Regions from separate parts of the Citrobacter sp. Marseille-Q6884 genome, predicted to be linked through region 2. Evidence: riboswitches for the same ligand, from Rfam matches in the RefSeq annotation. Region 2 holds a riboswitch; each other region holds the start of a gene.
The links. Region 2 has a riboswitch for thiamine pyrophosphate ahead of thiC (phosphomethylpyrimidine synthase ThiC). Riboswitches for the same ligand answer to the same signal wherever they lie in the genome.

Region 1 (2,266 bases), 1.6 Mb from region 2:
GTATTTTTAGTCATGACTCTGGGGGCGGTGAAGCGCTGCTCGCCATCACGAGTAAACAGCCAGTCCGGGCTTTGTGCGTCATCCAGATGACCACCTTTCATCAGGACAGCGTCACAGCCAAGCGCACGCAGCGCTCGTCCCTGCTCAAGCATCTCCTGTTCTGTTCGCGCATGCGATGCCCCAAGCAGCGCTGCCGCTTCCGGTAAGTTCGGCGTAATAATGGAGACTTGCGGCAACAAACGGGTGCGGAGCGTTTCTACCGCCGAGTGCGAAAGCAGCGGATCGCCACTTTTCGCCAGCATAACCGTGTCCAGCACGACATTTTGTACCTGATGACGGCGTAAACGCTCGGCGACCGCTTCAACAATATCCGTTTCCGCCAGCATGCCGATTTTGGTGGTGTCGATGCGTACATCGTTGAATACGGAATCCAGTTGCGCGGCGACAAAGTCAGGTTCAATCCGGTAAACCGACTGCACCCCGCGCGTATTTTGCGCCACCAGCGCCGTGATCACCGAACAGCCATAGGCGCCCAACGCCGAGAAGGTTTTCAAATCTGCCTGAATACCTGCGCCGCCGCTGGGATCGGTTCCGGCGATAGTGAGTGCGTTAATCCGTTTCATGCTGGCTCCTGCGCGTTCAGGTTATATAAGGCGTCGAGAAATGCCGGAATAAAACTGCCCGGTCCTGTCGAGTGTTCAGTGGCGATTTGCCCGGCTTGTTTCATCCAGCTACAGGCGGACGCGACGTTATCCAGTCGATCGCCTTGCAACGCACAGCTGGCTGCCACGACCGCTGACAAGGCGCATCCGGTGCCGACCACGCGTGTCATCAGCGGATCGCCGCCATTCACGCTCACGATACGCTGACCGTCGGTGACGTAATCCACGTCTCCGGTAACCGCAACCACGGTGCCAATCTGACGCGCCAGCGCCTGCGCCGCCGGAAGCGCCGCGATGGCTGTGTCAGTGGTATCTACGCCGCGTCCACCGCCGTTCATTCCCGCCAGCGCGAGGATTTCTGAGGCATTGCCGCGAATGGCGGCAGGACGAAGCGCGAGTAAGTCCAGGCAAAAACGGCGACGGTATTCCAGTGCGCCTACGGCGACAGGATCAAGTGTCCAGGGCGTTTTAGTCAGATGGGCCTGTTCAACCGCCGCGCGCATTGCCGTCGCGCGGCTCTGAGTGAGGGTACCGACGTTAATCAGTAGCGCACTGGCCATCGCCGCAAACTGGCTGGCCTCTTGCGGTTCAATCACCATGGCAGGTGAAGCACCTAAAGCCAGTAAAGTATTGGCGGTGAAGCTCTGTACAACCTCGTTGGTCATACAATGTGTCAGCGGGGAAAGCGTTCTAAAATGATGTAACGTGTGAGCCGCAAGCGTGCGGCTGTGCAGGTCAGGCTGCATAGTTCAGCTCCTGCCCGCGCGAAGAAGGGACACGAGCAGTGTCAGACTTCCCTACGCTGGCATTATCCAGATCAGGTGGTACGGGTATTTCTCAGCCTTCACAAGGAAGGGCACCCCGAGTCGTTTGGTACAAATTAGCTTACTTTTTGCAAGATTATGGGAAGTGACGTGCTGATGCAAGCCCATCAGCCCTGCTATCGCCCCCACCCGACGATACCCTACCCGAGAACGAATGCGTGTGTGATTCTCTTTTCTTCTCCATCACACTACGCAAATTATTCGCATCTTGTGGGTGCTTAATGCCTGAACGCTATGACACGGCAAAAGATCATCAGAAGAAGGCTTAATTGATTTTCACCAGACCAAGCGCAAGTAAGCTTTTCGCGGTTGCGATTATGGCCTCTTCAGGTGCGCGAGGCATCCAACCTAGCAGGTTTGTGGCTTTCGCATGCGTCACATTCATATCGACCCCCAGCAGTTTGACCATCCCCAGCATAACGGGATTTTTGTTGGCGGCGGTACGTACCTCGTCATCACTCAATCTCTGAGTGGATACGTTGCGGGCCTCACTCCCCATGCGATCGCACAACGTCTGCGCCACCTGCAGTAGGGTCAGACTGTTACCGGAACTTGCAAGAAATCGCTCTCCCTTAGCGGCCGGGTGAGTCATCGCCAGTAGGTGTAAATTAGCCACATCCCTGACATCAACAAAGCAAGAGTTGATATTCGGGCAACCCGACTCACCTTCCAGCATGTTTTTAATTATCCGGGTGGAATGCGAGTAATCGGCTCCCAGCACGGGTCCTAATACCGCAACAGGATTAATAGTCGAAAGTTCAAGACCACGCCCTTCTTCCT
Region 2 (2,266 bases):
CGCGCTGCCCTACCAGATCAAAACGAGTCGCTTCACCATGGGGCAACTCTCCATGTGGTAGCCATATCTTTTGTTCATGACTGACAATCCACCAGCCGCTGTCTAATTTTTCAATTATACGATCCATATCTCTTGCGCTACCTTTGCTTCACAGGCATGTTGTTTACATTATTTTTACATTTGTACGTGAGCAGTTTTTAAACACCATCTTGCGGAGTCAATCATGCTAAACCAGCTGGAAAGCCTGACGGAGCACGTCGGAGGAAGTAATAAACTGGTTGATCGCTGGCTACATGTACGTAAGCACCTGCTCGTGGCTTACTACAATCTGGTTGGCATTAAGCCTGGCAAAGAATCGTACATGCGACTCAATGAAAAAGCGCTGGATGATTTTTGTCAAAGCCTGGTCGATTACCTCTCCACCGGCCACTTCAGTATTTATGAACGCATTCTCCATAAATTGGAAGGGAACGGGCAGCTTTTAAAAGCAACGAAAATTTGGCCATTACTGGAGGCCAATACGCAGCTGATCATGGACTATTATGATTCCAGCCTGGAAACCGCTATCGATCATGATAATTTCCTTGAATTTCAAACGGTTTTATCAGATCTCGGCGAAGCGCTGGAAGCCCGGTTTGTGCTGGAAGATAAGCTGATTATGCTGGTACTGGATGCGATGCATGACAGCAGCATGATCAAACGTCCTGCTTGAGTTCCAGACTATTAACGCGTAGTTTACATTCATTACCTCTTTTTGAGGTTACTTCTTGTCGGAGTGCTTATTTTCCACAATAGCATTCGTGATGCATCAAAGCGGCAAGTCAGTGAACCTCCAGAAGCTTACATTAGTAAGTGACTGGAATGAGCTGACGAAGCCAACACAGAGGCAGCGCGAAGGATGACGTGGGAAAGGCTGAGACCGTTAATTCGGGATCCGCGGAACCTGATCAGGTTAAAACCTGCGAAGGGAACAAGAGTCAATCTACAACTGCATCGCCCTTGGGTGATCGTTTCTCTTGCTTCATCCGTCGTCTGACAAGCCATATCCTTACTTTTTTGGAATGAGCTATGTCTGTCACTACTAAACCATCACGCCGCGAGCAGCGCGCCCAGGCCCAACACTTTATCGATACGCTGGAAGGCACTGCCTTTCCTAACTCAAAACGCATCTACATTGTAGGTTCGCAGCCGGATATCCGTATTCCGATGCGTGAAATCCAGCTTAGCCCCACGCTGACTGGCGGGTCAAAAGACCATCCACAGTTTGAAGATAACGAAGCGGTGCCGGTGTATGACACATCTGGTCCGTACGGCGATCCTGATGTTGCCATTAACGTCCAGCAGGGTCTGGCAAAGCTGCGCCAGCCATGGATTACCGCGCGTAACGATAGCGAAGAACTCAACGACCTCAGTTCGGCGTACACCAAAGAACGCCTGGCCGACGATGGCCTGGATGAACTGCGCTTTACGGGATTATTGACGCCAAAACGCGCTAAAGCTGGCCGTCGTGTGACTCAGTTGCACTATGCGCGTCAGGGGATCGTCACCCCGGAGATGGAATTTATCGCGATTCGTGAAAACATGGGGCGCGAGCGCATCCGCAGTGAAGTGCTGCGCCACCAGCACCCAGGAATGAGCTTTGGCGCACGCCTGCCGGAAAATATCACGCCGGAATTTGTACGTGATGAAGTAGCTGCCGGGCGTGCCATCATTCCTGCCAACATTAACCACCCGGAATCGGAGCCGATGATTATTGGCCGTAACTTCCTGGTGAAGGTCAACGCCAATATCGGCAACTCAGCAGTCACCTCCTCCATCGAGGAAGAGGTTGAAAAACTGGTGTGGTCTACACGCTGGGGCGCAGACACGGTCATGGATCTCTCCACCGGTCGCTATATCCACGAAACCCGCGAGTGGATCCTGCGTAACAGTCCGGTTCCGATCGGCACCGTACCGATCTACCAGGCGCTGGAGAAGGTCAATGGGATCGCTGAAGATCTCACCTGGGAAGCGTTCCGCGATACGCTGCTGGAGCAGGCAGAACAGGGAGTGGACTACTTCACCATCCACGCGGGTGTGTTGCTGCGTTATGTGCCGATGACCGCCAAACGCCTGACCGGTATTGTCTCGCGCGGGGGGTCAATTATGGCGAAATGGTGCCTCTCCCATCACCAGGAAAACTTCCTCTACGAACATTTCCGCGAAATTTGTGAAATCTGCGCGGCCTACGATGTTTCGCTCTCATTGGGTGACGGCCTGCGCCCGG
Region 3 (2,266 bases), 490 kb from region 2:
CAACGTGGCCGCTGCCAGTCCGGGGATCAGCCAGCCAGGAATTAACGGCTGACGGCGCGTTGCCATTCGCTAATCCATGCCTGACGTTGGGCCGCAACCTGCTGCGGAGTGAATTCCAGCGCGCTGGAGGGTTTATCCAGTTGCGCAAAGCCTGTCGGCAGGGAAACCTGGGTCACCGGATACATCCAGTTGCCGGTCGGAATCGCATTCTGGAATGCCGGAGAAACCATAAACTTAAGGAACTTCTCGGCCAGTTCAGGCTGTTTGCTGGCGGCGGTGCGGGCGGCGACCTCCACTTGCAAATAGTGCCCTTCACTAAAGTTGGCGGCAGCGTAATTGTCTTTTTTCTCTTCGATAATGTGATATGCCGGAGAGGTGGTGTAACTCAGCACCAGATCGCTTTCACCTTTCAGGAACAAACCGTAAGCTTCACTCCAGCCTTTCGTGACGGTGACCGTTTTGGCCGCCAGTTTCTGCCAGGCTTCTGGTGCTTTATCGCCATACACTTTTTGCATCCACAGCAACAGTCCCAGACCCGGTGTACTGGTGCGTGGGTCCTGATAAATCACACGCCATTTCTGGTCGCTTTCAACCAGTTCTTTCAGGCTTTTCGGCGGGTTTTTCAGTTTGTTTTTATCGTAGACAAAGGCGAAATAGCCGTAATCAAACGGAACGAAGGTGTCGTTTTTCCAGCCGCCAGGGACGTTGACCGCGTCGCTTGCCACGCCACTTTTGGCGAACAGTTTGGTTTGCATCGCGGCATCAAGCAGGTTGTTGTCCAGGCCCAGTACCACGTCGGCTTTACTGTTCTTCCCCTCCATACGCAGGCGGTTCAGCAGTGATACGCCATCTTCCAGCGCCACCAGTTTCAGCTCGCAGTTGCAGTCAGCTTCAAAGGCTTTCTTGATGGTTGGACCGGGGCCCCAGTCAGCGGCGAACGAGTCGTAGGTATAGACGGTCAAAACAGGTTTGGCGAAGGCAGGCGCTGCGCACAGCAGCAGCAGGGGAAGACATTTTTTTAACACTTTGCACCTCATAAAGTAAAACTCTAAATAATTCGAGTTGCAGGAAGGCAGCGACGCAGCGCATCCTCAGGAGCGTACAGGTAGTACGTGACTGGGGTGAGCGAGGAAAGCCAACGCATCTGCAACTTGAAGTATGACGAGTTAGGTGGCAAAGGACTTGAGTTATAGCCTCAAATCCCTTCGCCGGCATTATCCGGATCAGGTTCGACGGGTATCTCTCAGCCCATACACTTCATCATTCACGCTGCCTCTGTGTTGGCTGCGCTTGCATGCCCCAGTCACAGAGTTATCTATGCTCCTGGGAACTCACTTGCCGCCTTGATGCATCATGAATGATTTTGTGTATGTTTTTATTTAGCACCCCGTTGAGAACGGCGTTAGTGTAATGATTTTGTTGCTATGCGGCAATCAAGAGCCATCTTTAAGGATCCGGTGGGGCAAACCACGCTGATTTAAAATCAAACCAGCCGAGAGTATTCATGCGTAGCCCGCGCATACTGCGCTGTCCCTGAATGATCAGCCAGTGATGAATCAGCGGCACAATGGCTTTACTGGCGAGCAGTTGCTGGCACCATGCCGCCAGACTCATCTCCCCGGTTCGCCAGCGGGCGGCGTCGCTTTCCCAGTCCCGGGAAATACAGTTTTGGAGTAACGGGACTTCGCATAAATGGGCGAACAGCGAGAAGTCCAGCGGCAAGGTAAAGTTGGCGCTGTTAAGCCAGAAATCGCTGACGATTTCCCCCGCATGCCATTGATCGTAGTCGATCTCCTGGATATTCAGCTGGACCTGATGCTCTGCCAGTAACGTTTTCATGATCTGGGCAATAACACGGTGCTCAATATGATCGCGATAGTACGTGAGCGTCAGCGTTTCCAGCCCGGCGGGTTTTTCACCATGACCCGGTCTGGCATGGTGCCAGCGCGGCAGTAAACCGTAGGCGGGAAACCAGTGGCGCTGATACTGTTCGTCGGCGTGGTAGATTAAATTTGTTGGTGAGAGTACCCGGCTTATCCATTCCCTGACCTCCTGATTGGCTCCCCGATGTGTACGGGCGTCAAAAAGCAGGTAATAGCAGCCTTCTTCCAGCCGGCTTTCAATCGCCTTTTCGTCTTCTGTTGGGCCTTTGAGCATCAGCCCGCCGCCGGGTTCTTCACCGATGTCCGGTAAGACCCAAACGTTAACTTCGTCGATCAGCGCCCGGTAGCCAAAGTAATCATCAAATGCGTGAATTTTTAGCTGG

Region 1: another riboswitch for thiamine pyrophosphate. It lies ahead of thiM (hydroxyethylthiazole kinase); the one in region 2 lies ahead of thiC (phosphomethylpyrimidine synthase ThiC).
Region 3: another riboswitch for thiamine pyrophosphate. It lies ahead of thiB (thiamine ABC transporter substrate binding subunit); the one in region 2 lies ahead of thiC (phosphomethylpyrimidine synthase ThiC).

What each region holds. Positions count from the first base shown of each region.
Region 1 covers NZ_CAMDRE010000001.1:2,947,275-2,949,540, reverse strand. Annotated here, with positions in the region: gene thiD (bifunctional hydroxymethylpyrimidine kinase/phosphomethylpyrimidine kinase) at 1-623, opposite strand, end outside; gene thiM (hydroxyethylthiazole kinase) at 620-1,408, opposite strand; TPP riboswitch at 1,440-1,536, opposite strand; gene N7268_RS13935 (SDR family oxidoreductase) at 1,752-2,266, opposite strand, start outside.
Region 2 covers NZ_CAMDRE010000001.1:1,386,035-1,388,300, reverse strand. Annotated here, with positions in the region: gene nudC (NAD(+) diphosphatase) at 1-127, opposite strand, end outside; gene rsd (sigma D regulator) at 224-712, shown strand; TPP riboswitch at 762-987, shown strand; gene thiC (phosphomethylpyrimidine synthase ThiC) at 1,069-2,266, shown strand, end outside.
Region 3 covers NZ_CAMDRE010000001.1:1,877,849-1,880,114, forward strand. Annotated here, with positions in the region: gene thiP (thiamine/thiamine pyrophosphate ABC transporter permease ThiP) at 1-66, opposite strand, end outside; gene thiB (thiamine ABC transporter substrate binding subunit) at 42-1,025, opposite strand; TPP riboswitch at 1,183-1,400, opposite strand; gene sgrR (HTH-type transcriptional regulator SgrR) at 1,447-2,266, opposite strand, start outside.